DNA from 3 places in the Halalkalibacter sp. HAAS-P013 genome. Region 1 is predicted to be linked to each of the others. Evidence: predicted binding sites of a transcription regulator. Region 1 holds the regulator's gene; each other region holds the start of a gene.
The links. Region 1 encodes Rex, which represses fermentation and respiration genes when NADH is low (regulators of the CRP and FNR family bind a similar motif). Its sites were predicted from a motif close to TTGTGAAATATTTCACAA; they were not measured.
Positions count from the first base shown of each region.

Region 2: the regulator Rex is predicted to act here: its motif matches at 3,451-3,468, upstream of AC1FXP_RS15405 (cytochrome ubiquinol oxidase subunit I).
Region 3: the regulator Rex is predicted to act here: its motif matches at 2,812-2,829, upstream of hcp (hydroxylamine reductase).

Region 1 is NZ_JBWQTU010000024.1:16,094-22,261, forward strand. It holds gene AC1FXP_RS21500 (hypothetical protein) at 1-901, shown strand, start outside; gene AC1FXP_RS21505 (hypothetical protein) at 855-1,253, shown strand; gene AC1FXP_RS21510 (ABC transporter ATP-binding protein) at 1,563-3,497, opposite strand; gene AC1FXP_RS21515 (redox-sensing transcriptional repressor Rex) at 3,968-4,603, shown strand; gene AC1FXP_RS21520 (twin-arginine translocase TatA/TatE family subunit) at 4,713-4,895, shown strand; gene tatC (twin-arginine translocase subunit TatC) at 4,913-5,665, shown strand; gene AC1FXP_RS21530 (DoxX family protein) at 5,912-6,168, shown strand, end outside.
Region 2 is NZ_JBWQTU010000011.1:132,188-138,355, reverse strand. It holds gene AC1FXP_RS15425 (glutamine--tRNA ligase/YqeY domain fusion protein) at 1-973, opposite strand, end outside; gene AC1FXP_RS15420 (glycerol-3-phosphate acyltransferase) at 1,421-1,984, shown strand; gene truA (tRNA pseudouridine(38-40) synthase TruA) at 2,051-2,785, shown strand; gene AC1FXP_RS15410 (hypothetical protein) at 2,961-3,338, shown strand; gene AC1FXP_RS15405 (cytochrome ubiquinol oxidase subunit I) at 3,523-4,863, shown strand; gene AC1FXP_RS15400 (cytochrome d ubiquinol oxidase subunit II) at 4,860-5,873, shown strand; gene cydS (cytochrome bd oxidase small subunit CydS family protein) at 5,888-5,989, shown strand; gene cydD (thiol reductant ABC exporter subunit CydD) at 5,993-6,168, shown strand, end outside.
Region 3 is NZ_JBWQTU010000008.1:215,910-222,077, reverse strand. It holds gene AC1FXP_RS12785 (thiamine pyrophosphate-dependent enzyme) at 1-1,690, opposite strand, end outside; gene AC1FXP_RS12780 (2-oxoacid:acceptor oxidoreductase family protein) at 1,690-2,703, opposite strand; gene hcp (hydroxylamine reductase) at 2,906-4,573, shown strand; gene AC1FXP_RS12770 (YhgE/Pip domain-containing protein) at 4,710-6,168, opposite strand, start outside.

The DNA of each region.
Region 1 (6,168 bases):
TGGAATCAGCGGATTTGTATTGAGCTTAATAGCAAGCTCTTTATTATTTGGATACGTAGTGGGAAAGGGAAGCGAGAAACCAATTTTTTGGATCGGGTTATTTACATTTCTACTTATTACAGTTGATATTATCCTTGGGTTTACGTTAATGCAACGCTCATATTTAGGGTATGATCCAATTATTGGGGCTAGATACTATGGAATCGGTAATGAATTTGCAGGAGTGTATATCATTTCTTCCATAATGGTTATCAGTCCATTAGTAGTATCCATGCAAAAAAAACGCTCGACCGCTTTAATAATTACGCTCTTTGCTTGTTGTATTGTGATTTTGGGCAAAAGTACGTTAGGTACAAATGCCGGGGCAACATTATCAGCAGGAATCGCATTTGCTTTTTTCTTTTATCGCATGGTAACAAAAAGATGGTCATGGCGTTTTCTTCTCATTGTGTTTGCTTTGTCTTTGAGTGCATTATTCTTCTTTCTCTATATGCTACAATTAACAGGAGAACAGACCCATATAGGAATGGCATTTGACCGGTTATTAAATGGAGATATCCGTTATATTACAGATACGATTCAGAGAAAAATGGCTATGAATTTGAAGATCTTCCGTCATTCAAACTGGACGCAGCTATTTGTTACGAGTTACTTGTTAGGAGCCATTATTCTTTGGCGTAGACGACTGCAGCTTGAAGGACGGGATAAGCAGCTCTTTTTACAAACCGGAGTCGTTGCTTCATTTGCATTGCTTTTGTTAAATGATTCAGGAGTCGTTGCAGCTGCGACATCAATGTTCTGTGTCGTGTCAGCCCATTATTACTGGTTGTCTGTAAGCAAGGAGGAGAATAATTTTGCAGTTGGAAAAACGATTAATCCTAGCCAGGCGGTTGAGGATTAGTGTTCTCATAGTGATCGCAGTTGCGCTAGCTATGGATTATTTTCCTGGATTAACAGAAGGATTGATTGGAAAAAACTTAGTTTTTGTAATACTTGGTTTTTGTTTTGTGGTCGCTGTTGTAGCTGAATTATTGATACCAAGAAAAGAGAATCGAAAAGTAAATGTTCCTTTGTTTGAACATGATTTATTTTTTCTTTTTTACGTCGTTGCTGTGATTGGACTTTATAGTTTATTAGGAGGACGGTCACAAATAGGATTACATTTTACTCATCCTGTACTTTGGGTTTTTGTTGTGTATGCCTTTATTAAATGGAATCTTGATCGGAAACATGCAACGAAGGAACAAGAGTAGCGATGTGCGGAACCGTAACTACGTAATCGCAGCGCGCAGTCATTTTGACTGGGCGTTTTTTTCATTTTAAAATAAATGTTTGATTAATTGAGCAAGATGACAAAATAAAGGCGGGAGTTGGTAATGAATGATCTCTAAAGTCCTTCATCCTTTTGCTTGGATATATAATTTGGACTAACAAAAAAGAGAGACGAAAACCGATGGTGTTCGTCTCAATAAGCACTTTCTCTCTATCGAACCATTTTAATCATGACTACTACTTCGGATGTAGTTTTAACGCGGAGAAGGTATACAGAGGGGTTGACCCCTCTACTCCTGCAGTTCCTCCCATTCTTCCATGAGAGCTTCAATTTCGGTTTTTGCTTCATCAATTTCAGTTTGAATGGTTTGCGCTTTTTCGTGATCTGAATAAATAGAAGGATCACAAAGGTCTTCTTCTTTCTGAGCCATTGCCATTTCCAATGAGTCAATTTGCTTTTCGATTTCCTCAATTCTGCGTTGGCGCTGACGTTCGGCTTTTTTTGCCTCTTTGTCTTGTTCGTATGAGCGCTTATCTGCTTGTGTTCCAGCCGTTGTTTGGGTGGAGTTTGTTGCGTTCTCTTGTTGGCTTAGCAATTCACGTTGTTCCGTCTCATTTTTCTTTTCCACATAATAATCATAATCGCCAAGATAATTCGTGATCTGTCCTTCTTCTAGCTCAGCCATCCTTGTAGCAATGCGATTTAAGAAATAGCGGTCATGAGAAACAAATAACAAGGTTCCTGGATAATCGATTAGAGCATTTTCTAAAATTTCTTTTGCATCAAGATCCAAATGGTTTGTTGGCTCATCGAGAATTAGGAGATTTGCTTTTTTCATCATTAATTTTGCAAGGGCAAGTCGCGCTTTTTCTCCTCCACTTAACGTAGAAACAGGTTTTAGTACGTCATCACCGCTAAAAAGAAAGTTACCTAATACCGTTCTGATTTCTTTTTCGGGTAAGAGATTATGGTCATCCCACAGCTCGTGTAAAACGAGCTTGTTAGACTTTAGATTAGCTTGTTCTTGGTCATAATAACCGACTGTCACATTACTACCGAAGCGAATAACCCCATCTTTTAATGGAATATCTTTCATTAGTGCTTTTAGAAGTGTTGATTTCCCAGCGCCATTTGGCCCGATGAGTGCCACACTTTCTTCTCGATCAATCGAAAGGTTTAAATTTTGAAAGATCGTTTCATTACCATAAGCAACATGAAGATCAGTTGCACGGATAACCTCTTTTCCGCTTTGACGTTTAATCGCAAATGAAAAAGAAGCTGATTTCTCTGATCCAGCGGGACGGTCTAGTAAAGTCATTCGTTCGAGTTGTTTCCTACGACTTTGTGCTCGCTTCGTTGTCGAAGCTCTAGCAATGTTCCGTTGAATAAAGTCTTCTAACTTAGCGACTTCATCTTGTTGTTTCTCGTATTGTTTTAACTCGAGTTCGTAACGTTTTGCTTTTTCATCAAGATAAGCACTATAATTTCCTATGAATTTGGTTGATTTTGTTCGGGAGATTTCGATCACTTCTGTCACAATTTTATCTAAAAAGTAGCGGTCGTGGGACACGATAAGAATCGCACCCTTATAACCAACCAAATATTGTTCAAGCCAAGTAAGAGTTGCAATATCTAAGTGGTTGGTTGGTTCGTCAAGAATAAGAAGATCTGGCTTTGTTAACAATAACTTTGCTAACGCTAGTCTCGTTTTTTGACCACCACTTAATGTAGATATTTTTGTTTCGTAATCAAAGTCACCGAAATTCATCCCTGCAAGGACACCGCGAATGTCAGCTTCATACTGATAACCACCCTTATCTTTAAAAGTGATTTGAAGCTGATCATATTCTTTTAAAAGCTTGTTGTAACGAGTTTCGTTCTCGAGCAAGGAGGGATCAGACATTTGTAATTCCATGTCCCGAATTTGTTTTTCCATTTTACGTATAGGAGCAAAAACGGTTAACATCTCTTCCCAAATGGATAACTCTGATTCAAGGCCAGTATTTTGAGCAAGGTAGCCAAGCTCAGTTCCTTTTGGCATCATAACTTGTCCACTATCATAGGAAAGTTGCCCTGCAATTATTTTTAGTAATGTTGACTTACCTGCACCATTTCGTCCAACTAGGGCAACACGCTCCCCGGTTTGGATATCTAATTTAATATTTGTTAAAATGGGATCAATCCCAAAAGACTTACAAACATTATTACATTGTAAAATAATCATGGATTTCATTCCTAACTAATAAAATCTTTTCCTATAAAAAAACGTTTTTCATTAATAAAATGCGCCCAAAGTGGCAACGGCTCCACACGCCGTACGTATTTTGAGAAGAGCACTCAAAATACTAAAAAGAAAACGGCGGCTCTGTTTATTGCTAAGAGGTAACACCAAAAGGGAAAATGGCTCTTATCTAAAAAAAGTGGATACCGATTGGCAATGGCTCCGCGCGCCGTACGTATTTTGAGAAGAGCACTCAAAATACTAAAAAGAAAACGGCGGCTCCGCTCATTGCTAAGAGGTAACACCAAAAGGGAAAAGCGTCCTTTTGGTGTTACCTCTTAAGTGTATCGTAGAATGCATCTTTCAACAACTTCATGAACAGATGTGTGAAACGATTACAAACTCTGTGAAATGGTGTACAATAACGGTAGTCTTGAATTGCTAACTTAACGATGGTAGGAGGGAGGCAATGGATGAAAATTGATCAAACGAAGATACCTCAAGCAACAGCGAAGCGGTTGCCGCTTTATTATCGTTTCTTAGAAAATTTGTCTGCTTCAGGTAAGCAACGTGTCTCATCGACTGAATTAAGTGATGCAGTGAAAGTGGATTCGGCTACGATAAGACGTGACTTTTCTTATTTTGGAGCGCTAGGAAAAAAAGGCTATGGGTATAATGTGAATTATTTACTTTCTTTTTTTCGTAAAACGCTAGACCAAGATGAGTTGACAAAAGTTGTTCTTGTTGGTGTCGGGAATTTAGGAACGGCATTTTTACAATACAATTTTTCAAAAAATAATAACACAAGAATTGTAATGGCTTTTGATGTTGATGATCATAAAATTGGTGAGGAAATAGGCGGCGTAACGGTTCATCATCTAGGTGATCTTGAGAAAGTTATTGACCCAGAAGTAACGGTTGCCATTTTGACGGTGCCACAAGTTGCAGCACAGAAGATTGCAGATCAATTAGTCGCTGCAGGGATACAAGGGATATTAAACTTTACACCAGCTAGACTCGACGTACCGGAAACTGTACGCGTCCACCATATTGATCTTTCGGTTGAGCTACAAGCATTGGTTTATTTTTTAAAACATTACCCTGTGTAGCTTCTGTTTAAATAGGAGTGGTTTTCTCACACGGACGTGTAGCACGAGAAGCCATTGCCTTCTAATTGAACACACTCTATAATGAAAATAGGACAAGGAGGTGCTACCTATGGGTGGATTAGGAGCAGGCAGCATTGCATTGATTGCAATCGTTGCGTTACTAATTTTTGGTCCAAAGAAGTTGCCAGAGTTAGGAAAAGCTGCTGGGAATACATTACGTGAATTTAAAAACGCAACAAAAGGCTTAGCAGACGAAGATGAGAACAAGAAAAAAGATAACGATAAAGCCTAAGTAGGAAGGGTCTATAAATGGAACAAAGAGACATGTCGGTAATGGACCACATCGTGGAGCTTAGACGAAGAATTATTATAACTTTAGTCTTCTTCATCGTGGCACTAATTGCCGGCTTCTTTTTAGCTACACCGTTAATAACATACTTGCAAAGCACACCTACTGCTCAAGACTTGCCAATGAATGCTTTTAAGATGACGGATCCGATTCGGATATTTATGACATTTGCTTTTGCAAGTGCGCTCATTATCACGTTTCCAGTCATCTTGTATCAGCTTTGGGCGTTTGTTAGTCCTGGCTTACATGAGAAGGAACAAAAGGCTACACTTGCCTATATTCCGTTTGCTTTCATATTATTTCTAGCTGGTCTTTCGTTTTCGTACTTTGTTCTTTTCCCCTTTATCGTTCAATTTATGGGGAGTTTGTCAGAACGATTAGGAATTACTGAGCAGTATGGGATTAATGAATACTTTTCGTTTCTCTTTCAAGTAACGTTGCCATTTGGATTGTTATTTCAACTTCCTGTTATTGTGATGTTTTTTACCCGGTTAGGGATGCTAACACCGAGTTTACTAGCGCAGGTAAGGAAGTTTGCTTATTTCGTTTTGCTTGTAATAGCTGGTTTTATAACACCGCCAGAGATTTTGTCTCATTTGATGGTGACTTTGCCGTTATTGCTTCTTTATGAATTTAGTATCTGGGTGTCTTATCTGACCTATCGAAAAGTTCAAAGGTTGGAAAGAGAACGAGAAGAAAGCATAAAAGAGTGACTTCTGCTGTGATGGAAGTCACTCTTTTTTATACTGTTTTGTGAGATATTGAACATAGTTTGACATGTCTTTAAATAGGGTAGCCAAAAAGGTTGTCCTGTCCTATACTATGAATATAGAAAAGGTTGTGAAAACATTCACATAACAAAAAGGAATATCACAGCCGACTCTAAAAAAACATCAACTACTTCACTAATTCATGTGAAGTGTTGAACAAACAAAGAGCAAATAGAAGGAGGACTTACAATGATCGGTCAATTTTTCAGAGAAAACAAATATGTCGCGGGAGTATGGTTGTTCTTACGAGTATATCTAGGATGGTCTTGGTTAACAGCAGGATGGGGAAAGGTGACTGGAGACTTTAACGCAGGAGGCTATTTACAAGGATCCGTGGCAAACCCAGTGATGAGCGGGGAAGCGTTAATGTATCCAAACTACGTATCATTTTTAGAGAGTATAGCGATCCCGAACGCAGATATGTTTAGCTTTATGGTGGCCTGGGG
Region 2 (6,168 bases), on a different contig from region 1:
CCAACATTTGAGAGTCTACATGACCAGACCCTTTTGATACACCTGTTTCACGTACAAACGTACGGACGGCCTCTGGTGTGTATCCTCTTCTTCGTAAACCTGAAATCGTTGGCATGCGTGGATCATCCCATCCATCAACAAACCCTTCATCGACTAGCTGTTTTAACTTACGCTTACTCATAACAGCATTTGTGATGTTTAAACGACCGAACTCAATTTGTTGTGGTGTGTTCTCCATTTCACATTCTTCTACAATCCAGTTATAAAGTGGCCGTTGGTCTTCAAATTCCGTTGTACAAATAGAATGGGTGACATCCTCAATGGCATCCTCTAATGGATGTGCAAATGCATACATCGGATAAATACACCATTGGTCTCCCGTGTTATGATGTGCTGCGTGAGAGATCCGGTAAATAACTGGATCACGTAAGTTAATATTAGGAGAACTCATATCAATCTTTGCTCGTAATACTTTTTCACCGTTTCCAAACTCACCTTTACGCATACGTTCGAATAAGTCTAAGTTTTCCTCAATAGAACGATCGCGATAAGGGCTATCCTTACCTGGCTCTGTTAACGTACCACGGTATTCTCGGATTTCCTCTGGGGATAAATCGTCGACATATGCTTTTCTCTTCTTTATAAGAAGGACAGCTCTTTCGTACATTTCTTGAAAATAATCAGAAGCAAAGAATAATCCATCCCAATCATAGCCAAGCCATGTAACATCCTCTTTAATTGCATGAACATACTCTGAGTCTTCCTTCAACGGGTTGGTATCATCAAAGCGTAAGTTCGTTTTTCCATTGAATTCATCTGCTAAATCAAAGTTAATAACGATCGATTTGGCATGGCCGATATGTAAGTATCCATTAGGTTCTGGTGGAAAACGAGTAATCACATGGTTTCGCTTACCTGAATCTAAGTCTTCTTTTATGATATTTCTAATAAAGTTAGAAGAATTATGTTCCATATTTATCACCCTTTCGTGTAAGTATTGTGTATTATATTTTTTCCATAATACACATGTAATAGACAATATTGTATCACAAGTCATTGTTTGAACAAACGATCGTTTATTAGAGCTTGTTTAATGGGGGAGTTAAGCAGGTAAGACAAATAAAACATGAAATTTAATGGAGTGACCTATGGAGTTCTTTAGCTGAGAGGAAAAGGACCTGAAAGAAGTTAGCAGGAGAATTCGTGTAGTTATCGAGAAGTAAAAGGACATAAAATACGGAAACAGTGGATTTTGTGTCCTTTACTAAGGGAAATAGAACATAAAAAGCAGTTAAAGTGATCTGACTATATTGTCACGAAAATTGGCAAGTCTTTCATCTTTGATAAAGATTATATCCGATAACGCCGACTTCGTTTATACTAGAATAGTAGAAATGAATATTGGAAAAGAGGTATTTGAATGATGTTGTTTCTAATGTTCTGTGTGATCGCTTACGTTATTGGTTCAATTCCAACTGGAAAAATAGTAGCTAAACTTAATGGCATAGACATTCAAGCAGTAGGTACAAAAAATATAGGCGCAAGCAATGTCTATTTAAATTTAGGCAAGAAAATGGCTTTCTTAGTCTTAATTGGTGACGTGAGTAAAGCGTTCTTGATGGTTGCGTTTGCTGCACAATTTTTTAATGGTGGTCAAACGATGGTCATTGCTTTATGTGTCATTATTGGAAATCTGAAATCTATCTTTTTAAATTTCACGGGCGGCAAAGGCATTGCTACTAGCTTAGGAATCTTTTTAGCGACAGAACCGGTGGCTTTGCTTTTTATTGGCGTACTTTGGTTACTAGGATTAGCGTTTAAAAAGTACATCTTATTAACGGGAGTTGCTGCGATTCTGGTTGTTCCGTACCAATATATAGGCTATGAGGAAAAAATGGCAGTTGTCTCAGCTTTTCTAATTGTCTTGTTTATGCTTTTAAAACATAATGAAAACATGAAATGGGCTCGAGGGAGTAAAGCGTGAATATAGATGCTTGAAAAAGGGAGACAATAGAATAGGAACGTTACGGGTATTTGAAGGAGATAATAAATGAATAATTACAAGTTAACCGTCCAATATGATGGAGCTAGGTATAAAGGCTGGCAGCGTCTTGGTAATACGGAAAATACGATACAAGGAAAAATCGAAAATGTCTTATCTGAAATGGTAGGGAGAAACATCGAAATTATTGGTTCTAGTAGAACAGATGCAGGTGTACATGCACTCGCTCAAGTAGCAAATGTTAAGCTAATTGAAAAGATGGCAGAATCTGAAATCCAAAATTATTTGAACCGCTATTTGCCGCAGGATATAAGTGTTACAGACGTTTCTTCTGTCCATGACCGTTTTCACGCTAGATACAATGCTAAGGATAAAACGTATTTGTATAAAATTTGGAATGAAAGCTATCCAAATCCTTTTATGCGAAAACATAGTTTGCATGTTGAAAAGAAGCTTGATGTAGAAAAAGTGAGGAAAGCAGCTCATTATTTTGTCGGTGAACATGATTTCACAGCTTTTTCTAATGCTAAGTCAAAGAAAAAATCGATGGTACGACATATTTATTCCATTACGATTGAGGAAGAGGCTGGGTTCATCAATATTAGAATTCGAGGGAACGGCTTTCTTTATAATATGGTTAGAAAAATGGTAGGAACGTTGATCCATGTTGGATTAGGCGAAGTGCAGCCTGAAGAGGTAAAAACGATTTTGGAGTCGAATGATCGGAGCTTAGCGGGCTTTGCTGATGCAAATGGGTTGTATTTAGAGAATATTGGGTATTAATTATGTATGAAGGAGAAATAAAGGAAAAACGGTGCAGCGCTTATATCTTCGCACCGTTTTTCTCTTTTGTAGACAGTCTTAGAAATCTCTCAAAATAGCATAGTTTTCGGCGCTAAGTATAAAACAAAGCAATAACGTACAAGTTATTAGTAGAAAAACGTAAAGGAGAGCATAGATGAGTAGGTTAATAGGCTTTCTAATCGGCGTATTATATACAGACTGGCTCTTTCATACAGACAATGTGAATGCTTTTGGCTTTGCGGCTACGACAACTGGAGAACGCATCGGTGCCTTGCTATTTGCCGGGGGAGTGACAGTTGTCTTTTATATTGTATGTGCAAAAATATTTTCGTCCTCTTTCTTTCATGGTGTAATAGCTGCCTCAGGATTTTTTGCTAGTTTTGATATTGTCGTTATTCATTGGATTTTCGAACTTCATCGATTGACACATGGACCAGAAGCTGACATTATTGAACCGATTTTAGTTGTCGTCGGGATAATTCTATTAGTATACGGTATAAAAAAAGAGAAGAAAGAGTATTCGGCAAGCTAGCTAGTAAAAGTCCGTAAGAACAACCTTAAGATCCAGGTCTTAAGGTTGTTTTCTATGCTCCGGTACGTAATTGTCAAAAATTCATCACTCTTCTGTAACGAAATTGTTCAATTTGTGATGTAGTTCACATACATTTTGCTTATACAATAACAATATCTTCACATTAGAGAAGAGGAGGAGAAAGATGGATTCAGTTGAATTTAGTCGATATTTAACGATGCTGACATTGTCTGTGCATGTTATTTTTGCCACACTCGGTGTCGGTGTTCCGATTATGATAACTATTGCTCATTGGCTAGGTTTAAAAAAGCAGGATGAGCATTATCTTTTATTAGCAAAACGTTGGGCTCGTGGTTATGTCATAACTGTTGCTGTAGGTGTCGTAACAGGGACAGCGATTGCTTTGCAATTAGCTCTATTATGGCCACGGTTTATGGAGTTTGCGGGGCAGCTTGTCGCGCTCCCACTATTTATGGAGACATTCGCGTTTTTCTTTGAAGCGATCTTCCTCGGGATTTATTTGTATACATGGGATCGATTCAAAAACCCGAAGCGTCATTTTTATTTACTAGCTCCAGTAGTATTAGGGTCGGCCATGTCGGCACTATTTATTACGTCAGTGAATGCTTTTATGAATACACCACAAGGGTTCACGTTAGTTGATGGACAATTAACTAATATTCAGCCGCTTGTTGCGATGTTTAATCCAGCGATGCCTACGAAAGTGGCACATGTGTTGACATCAGCGTATATGACAACAGCGTTTGTCTTAGCCTCTATTGCAGCGTATCACTTGTTGAAAGGAAACCGTCATGAGTATCACCGTAAAGCCTTAGCTTTAACGATGAAAGTTGCCCTTATCTTTTCCATAGCAACAGCACTTGTCGGTGATTTATCAGGGAAGTTTTTAGCTGAGTATCAGCCAGAAAAACTAGCTGCTGCTGAATGGCATTTTGAAACAGAGGGAGAGGCTCCTCTCGTTCTATACGGTGTATTAACAGAAACAAATGAAGTAAAATATGCGATTCGAATTCCGTATGCTCTCAGTATTCTTGTCCACAGTAATCCTTTTGGAGTCGTTACAGGGTTAAATGATATTCCCGAAGAATATCACCCGCCATTAGTCGTCCATTATTTCTTTGACATTATGGTGACGATTGGAATTTGGTTAACGGTATTATCACTGTTTTATTGGCTAGCTCTCTGGCGTGGATGGGCTGTTATTAAGACGCGTTTATTCCGCATCCTTCTTGTTGCATCCGGTCCTCTAGCGATGATTGCGATTGAAGCAGGCTGGTGGTTCACTGAAGTTGGACGTCAGCCTTGGATTATGCGTGGATTTATGACTACGGCAGAAGGAGCAACTGATTCGCCATATGTATGGGTAATGTTTATTGCGTTTGCGATTCTTTATATTATTCTTATGGTTGGTACAGCTGTTGTGTTAACACGGATGTTTAAAAAGAATCCAGTAGAGCGAGAACTCGAAAAGCTTACAGATGAACAAAGGAGTGTTGCGAAATGACAATTGAGGTGATAGGAATATCGGTATTATGGTTGTTCCTATTTGGCTATGTCATCGTAGCATCGATTGATTTCGGTGCTGGATTCTTTAATGCCTCGACGATCGTTACAAGGAAACATCATATTGTTAATACAGTCATCCAGCGATATTTATCGCCTGTTTGGGAAATTACGAATGTCTTTCTTGTATTCTTCTTTGTTGGGATGATAGGATTTTTCCCACAGACAGCTTATTACTTTGGTACAGTGCTTTTAATTCCGATAAGCATTTCGATCATTTTGCTTGCACTTCGTGGAAGTTATTATGCATTCGGAACATATGGGACAAAAGGACATGTCGGTTACACACTTATGTACGGAGTGACCGGTGTCCTAATCCCGGCATCACTTTCGACGGCATTAATTGTCTCACAAGGAGGATTCATTCGTGAAACGGCAACTGGACGAATTGAACTAGATTATATTGCCTTATTTACTAGTCCGTTTGCTTGGTCAATTGTTGTATTGAGCCTTGTAAGTGTGTTGTTTATTTCAGCTAGTTTCTTAGCTTACTATTCATCTGTTGCTCAGGATAAAAAGGCTTTGAAGCTATTTAAGAAGTACACATGGATTTGGAGCTTCCCGACGATTGTGACGGCTTTAGGGATTATTATTGAGATGAGATGGCATAACCCAGCTCACTTTGAAGGACTCGTTTCACTTTGGTGGCTTTTTGCTTTGTCGTTTATTTGTTTCTTGCTCAGTTTATGGCTCTTAAAGACGAGAAACTACGGATGGTCATTTATTTTCGTTGTGCTTCAGTTTGCGTTAGCCTTTTATGCTTATGGCGTATCAAGGTATCCGTATTTACTGTATCCACACTTAACGATCTATGATAGCTTTACAAACGAAACGATGGCATATGCGCTTATCACAGTGTTTATTTTAGGTTTGATGCTTTTAATACCGTCGCTCTATCTAGTGTTTAAATTGTTTATTATGAATAAGCCATATATTCAAAGTGGCAAATAAGGAGGAAGTAAAAAATGCACAACTTTTTGTTGTTTTACGCACCGCTTCTTGTTGCTGTGCTAGCCATGGTTATTTCCTTTTTCGTAGCAAATAAAAGCACGAAGTATGAGGACTAATCGATGAAGTCACTTCAGAAGCTAGCATCAGCTGAGAAAGGGCGCTATTACGCATTGTATATCATTGCGGTGTCTCTGGGGATCGTTGTGATATCTCAAGCGTACTTGATTGTTTCCATTGTTGATGACCTATTTATAAATAAACAAACGTTTGATCAAACTCTACCGTTGTTATTTGT
Region 3 (6,168 bases), on a different contig from region 1:
TCATTCCAATATCCATTCCACCGTCCCCTGTCACCATTACAAATGTTGCATCTTCAGCGACTTCAATTTCTCCACGACGTTTCAACTCCAAAAAGGCTTCCACTGTACCAGATAATGTCGCTGGTCCATTTTGGAATAAATTATGAATCATCGTTTGTTTATGGGAACTGTATGGGTATGACGTTGTCGTTACATAAGCACAACCTGTTTGGAATAAGACGACGATGTCGCCCTCAATTCCTTTAAAAAACAACTCCAATCCTGTAAAAATTCCGCATCCTGGACAAGCACCATGCCCAGAAGCAATCCGCTTAGGCTTATCGGTTAAATTACGGAGCGGTGGTATTTTCACCTTCAATTTCTGTGTTTCTTCATCCATTTTCACATCGATTAATCCTGATTTATAGACATCTCCATGTTGCGGCGTAAGGATTGGTGTTAATGCATGTTCTGGGTTGCCAGGAACATGTCCGTAATAATCAAACGGTTGATCTGCATACCCTTTGTCGGCTGCATCAATAGCCATATTAAAAAGCTTTTTTGCATCATCCGCATAAAAGTCTTTTCCACCCAAACCAAATACTCGGCTTAACACAATGGTTTGATTGTTCTTGTCGTCCTGAAGAGCTGATTTTACTTCATGTGTTAAGTTAGGGCCATTTGCACCGTATGAATCTGCACGCTCTCCTACTAGAAGTGCCTTCACATTCTTTAGTGCTTCTCTTATTTCCTTTGCAGGGAATGGACGAATGATATTAGGACTGATGACGCCTACTTTGATTCCTTTTTTACGATAGCAGTCGACTACATCCTTCGCTGATTCTGCTGCTGAGTTTAATAAAAATAGGGCCACTTCTGCATCTTCCATCTGATAAAGATCTAGTACGGAATACTCCCGTCCTGATACCTTCGCATACTCAGAGACGACTTCTTTAAAAACTTCACCTGCGGCATAGATGGCTTCTGATTGTTGAAAATGGTTATTAATCAAATCGCCACCATTCATATGAGCACCAATCGTAACAGGTTTCTTCGGATCACGAGCAAAATGGTAATTAGTCGGACATTCACCTACAAATTGTTGAACAACTTTCCGATCTGTAAAATAGTCTACTTTTCTTTTTTGATGAGATGTAAAGAAACCATCATACGCAACAATGACTGGTAGACGAACTCTAGCGTTTTCGGCAATTTTTAAAGCCATGATATTCATATCATAAACCGCTTGAGGAGTTCTTGCCGTTAATATTATCCACCCAGTATTTAACCCATAGTAAAGATCGGAATGATCACCACGAATATCAAGCGGCCCACTGACAGCACGAGTTACGAGATTCATAACCATTGGAAAACGCGTTCCAGCCTGCACAGGTAATTGTTCAATCATATATAAAAACCCATTCGCACTCGTTGCATTGAACACTCGTGCACCCGTAGCTGAGGCCCCGTAGCAAATACCTGCCGAACCATGTTCCCCGTCAGCTGGAATTAATTTGATATCATGTTCACCACGAGCTTTCATTTGGTCTAAGTATTGGGCAACTTCTGTTGAAGGCGTAATCGGAAAATAACCCATAATATGGTAGTTAATTTGCGCAGCTGCCATGGCAGCCATTTCATTTCCCGATTCAAATGTCGTTGTTTGTTTTGCTACATGTATCTCTTTAACCGTTTCTTTTACCATCACCATTATGAATGACCTCCTACTATGTAAGGAAAGTTTTGTTTCACACGATTTTCATCGGAAAACCCAATCATTTCTCGCAAGTCTGTTAGTGCGGAAGTCGGACAAGCTTCTACACATTTTAAACAACCTTTGCAATATTGATAGTCAATTCCTTTCAGAAACATTTGCTTTCGACCTCTTTTATCTTCCCCTTCTTCCCAGACGAAGCAAAAATCAGGGCAAACCGTATCACAGGCAGCACAATTAATACATTTTTCTACCTCTAACTGTGGTAAGAACCCTTGACGCGAGCCGCTTACGTCCTTTAACACACTATTTCCTTGAGCCGTGATCGTACCACCAATTTCTTGAGTTAAGTAGCCTAATTGAACTTGAGGACGTTCAAACGTTTGCTTTACTACCTCTTTACGCTCTTCGAATGTTTTAAATCTTACTTCATGAAAACCACGATCAAAGGTACGAATATTCGAATCTACTAAATGTGGATATTTGTTTTCAAATGTTTTACGAATCACATCTCTCATAACATCTGGATCTAGAAAGTCACATATTTTAAAGAGGGCACCGAGCATAGCTGTATTTACCTTCGTTTTTTCTTCAACGGCAATACTTAAGGCATCGACAATAGCTACGGTTCCTTGCTCTATTTTTAAGTCTGTTTTTATTTCTTCAAACTGTCTTGTTGAATTAACAAGAACTATGCCATCAGGCCTCATGCCACTTGTGACATTGACCATTTTATATAAGGCTTCATGAAAAACACCGATTACATGTGGTTCTTCAATCGGACTGTGTGCACGTATTTCTACATCCGGTTCACAATAGCGAATAAAACTTTTCACAGGAGACCCTTTTTTCTCTGAACCGTATGTAGAGAAGTTCGAACCATTTAATCCAAGACCTAATACTCCTGCTTCTGCTAGCATCTTTCCTGCTAGGTTCGCTCCTAAACCGCCGATCGATTCTAAGCGAATTTCGAAAAAACCAAGCTCATTTTTTTGCGGTAAAATTGACAAAACATTCCCTCCTACACTTTTTAATAGTTGCTTATCATTGATAAACTGTCCTTTTCATTATAGAAGGTATGAATTTCTTTGCTGTGATTCAAATCATACTGCCCTTTTAAGTGATTTACATCACAACCTCTTTCAGAACAACTTGTTACCATTAATGTAATCAAAATTACAAAGTAATTTACTGGAGGTAAGGATTATGAGTATGTTCTGTTATCAATGTCAAGAAACTGCAAAAGGGACTGGTTGTACAATCGTTGGGGTATGTGGGAAAAAGGATGATCTTGCTAATATGCAAGATTTACTTATCTATACAATTAAAGGCGTTGCTATTGTCAATAATGTCGCACGAGAACTAGGCGTAAATAAAAAGGAAACAGATAAATATATCGTTACATCTCTTTTTATGACAATAACGAATGCCAATTGGGATAAAGAAGACTTCTATAATCATATAAGAAAAGGCTTATCACTTCGCGAAGAGACAAAATTTGCTGTTACAAACGCTGGTCATATGGTAGAAAACACGGGTGACTTTGTCACTTGGTATGCTGAAACGAATGAGGAAATTGAAATGAAATCAGCTAGCCAAGAAGTAAGTATCCTTGCAACTAGAGACGAAGACATCCGTTCATTACGGGAACTCATCGTATATGGGCTAAAAGGATTAGCAGCTTATTTGGAGCATGCGAATCACTTGGGATATCAGCAAGACGATCTTTATGCATTTATGCAAAAAGCACTTGCTGACGTGACGAATGATGACCTATCGATAGATGAATTAGTAGGCTTATCCATGGAATGTGGGAAATATGGCGTTCATGCAATGGAGCTTTTAGATAACGCCAATACAACCACCTATGGGAACCCTGAAATCACAAAGGTCAACATCGGCGTTCGTAACAACCCGGGAATTTTAATAAGTGGTCATGATTTAAAAGATATGGAACAACTCCTTGCTCAAACGGAAGGAACAGGAGTTGATGTTTATACGCATAGTGAAATGCTTCCAGCTAACTACTACCCGGCATTTAAAAAGTATAATCACTTTGTCGGAAACTATGGAAATGCTTGGTGGGAGCAGACACGTGAGTTTGAGAGTTTTAATGGTCCTATTCTCATGACGACAAACTGCATTGTCCCACCAAAAGCTTCATACAAAAACCGCATGTACACAACAGGTGCAACAGGTGTTGAAGGTGTTAGTCATATAGAAAAAAAGGAAGATGGAACGAAAGATTTTTCTGCACTCATCGAGCATGCCAAACAATGTGAGGCACCAGTAGAAATTGAAAAAGGGGAAATTGTTGGTGGGTTTGCACATGATCAAGTCCTAAAACTGGCTGACAATGTCGTTGAGGCTGTAAAAAATGGTGATATCAAACAGTTCTTTGTTATGGCGGGTTGTGATGGTAGACATAAAAGCAGAAAGTATTATAAAAACTTTGCTGAAGAGTTACCTAAAGATACAGTCATTTTAACAGCTGGCTGTGCGAAATACCGATATAATAAGCTAGATTTAGGAGATATTAATGGGATTCCAAGAGTACTAGATGCCGGACAATGTAACGATTCTTATTCATTGGTCCAGATTGCATTAAAGTTAAAAGAAGCGTTTGGGTTAGAAAGTATCAACGATCTACCATTATCTTATAACATTGCCTGGTATGAGCAAAAAGCCGTGATTGTCTTCTTATCCTTACTGTACCTTGATGTGAAAAACATCCATGTCGGTCCAACTTTGCCAGCATTCTTATCAGAAAATGTAAAAAATATGTTGATAGAGAAATTCAACATTGGTGGCATCACGAACGTAACAGATGATATCGAAATGTTCATGCCTGAGACGGTAACAGCAGGAGAAAATTTATAGATATAATGAAAGGCATTCTACGTAGCGCAAAAACGGTACGTAGAATGCCTTCTCTTTTGAGACATGACCAGTTCCAGGCCACTGAAAAAGGGTGGTTTTCCCTTTTTCAGTGGTCTCTACCAGTTCCCCTCGTCCCTTAGAGAAACAAATTTCTGAGACGCTCCCAAAAACTTACTTTCTCTTCTTCCTCATCGAAAGTTGGTTCTTCCTCTTCTTCTACTTCAATCGGTTCTGTTTTGAGAATAAATTGGACAGATGCAATGTTTGTATTTTTCGGTGATACAAACGAAACGGGCTCAAAATCTGACTTATCGAATTGGTCCCTCATTGCATCAATCTCTTCTTGCATCTGTTCTGGTAAATCATTTGTAGTATCAGCTAATTCTTCTGTACCATTATGAAGCTCTCCGACACTGTCACTCAGCTCCGATGTCCCTTTTGCCACTTCCCCGAACCCTGAATCAATCTCGCTGTAAGAGTTTGCCAGCTGCGCGACACCGTCTGTATAAGAAACGAGGCCTGCATGAAACTCGCCATAATTTTTGGCAAACAAACCGATTCCTTCTTCTAACTCACCTAATGCGTCCAATCCTTCCATACTCTCAAAAGCGACGGAAAGCTCTTTTGCCATCGTGCGTAACTGATTGCTTATGTCAGAGACAGCGCCGCTAGTTCCTTCTAACGTCTTGCCAACAGCAGCAAACGCTTCTTTCACATTGTCATATGTTCCTTTTGCTGTTTGGGCAGCAACATACACATCTAGTAACTTTTCAATTGTATCTGGATCCGCACCGCTTGCGTATAATTGCTGAATGTCTTCTTCGGATACAGCAGAAGCTGGAATACCGTTGATCGCTTCATTTAATGCTGAAAATGCCATCTCATAGTGTTCTTTTAATTGGGTTAATCCACCCCCTACCTCATTAAGCCCATCTGCCATAATCGATAACCCTTCTGGCAATTGCGCTAAATCACTCAAATCCATCTCACCTGATGTGCCATTCAGTCCCCTGTATAGTGTCCTGAGTGATTCATCAATTATCCGGGAAGCATTGATGATTTCAGAGGAAGCATTCTTTATTTCGATCATCCCTGCCCCATATTGTCGAGAACCAGAGTTCAAACTTTGAACACCATCGTTTAATTCCGATACACCTGTGTTTAAAACAGACACACCGTTATTTATTTCTTGAATCGCATCACTTAACGTTCGCATTTCGCTCGTCATTTCGTCCGTTTCTAGATGATCAAGCGCCATTGATAACGGAATAGCTGAAATGTCGATCCCTTCCATTTCAAAATCGACAACATCAGCAAGAAAACTAATATCCGCATCACTATCAGGCATGACCGTATACGTTAATTGTCTCTTCTTCCCTACATTCGCCATCGTTGCATCTGGTGCTTGGATATTGCTAATGATCTCGGTATTAAGAGTGAGAGAGATTTGCATCGTATAGTTTTCAAAAAACGAAGGGTCTACTCGTTCATTTTCTGATGTTTTGATTGTGAGCAGTAACCGGCCCTCGTTTCCTGCTAACTCATCTGCAAGAACTTCTTCCCCATCGAGCATGTAGGAAATGTCGATATTCCAT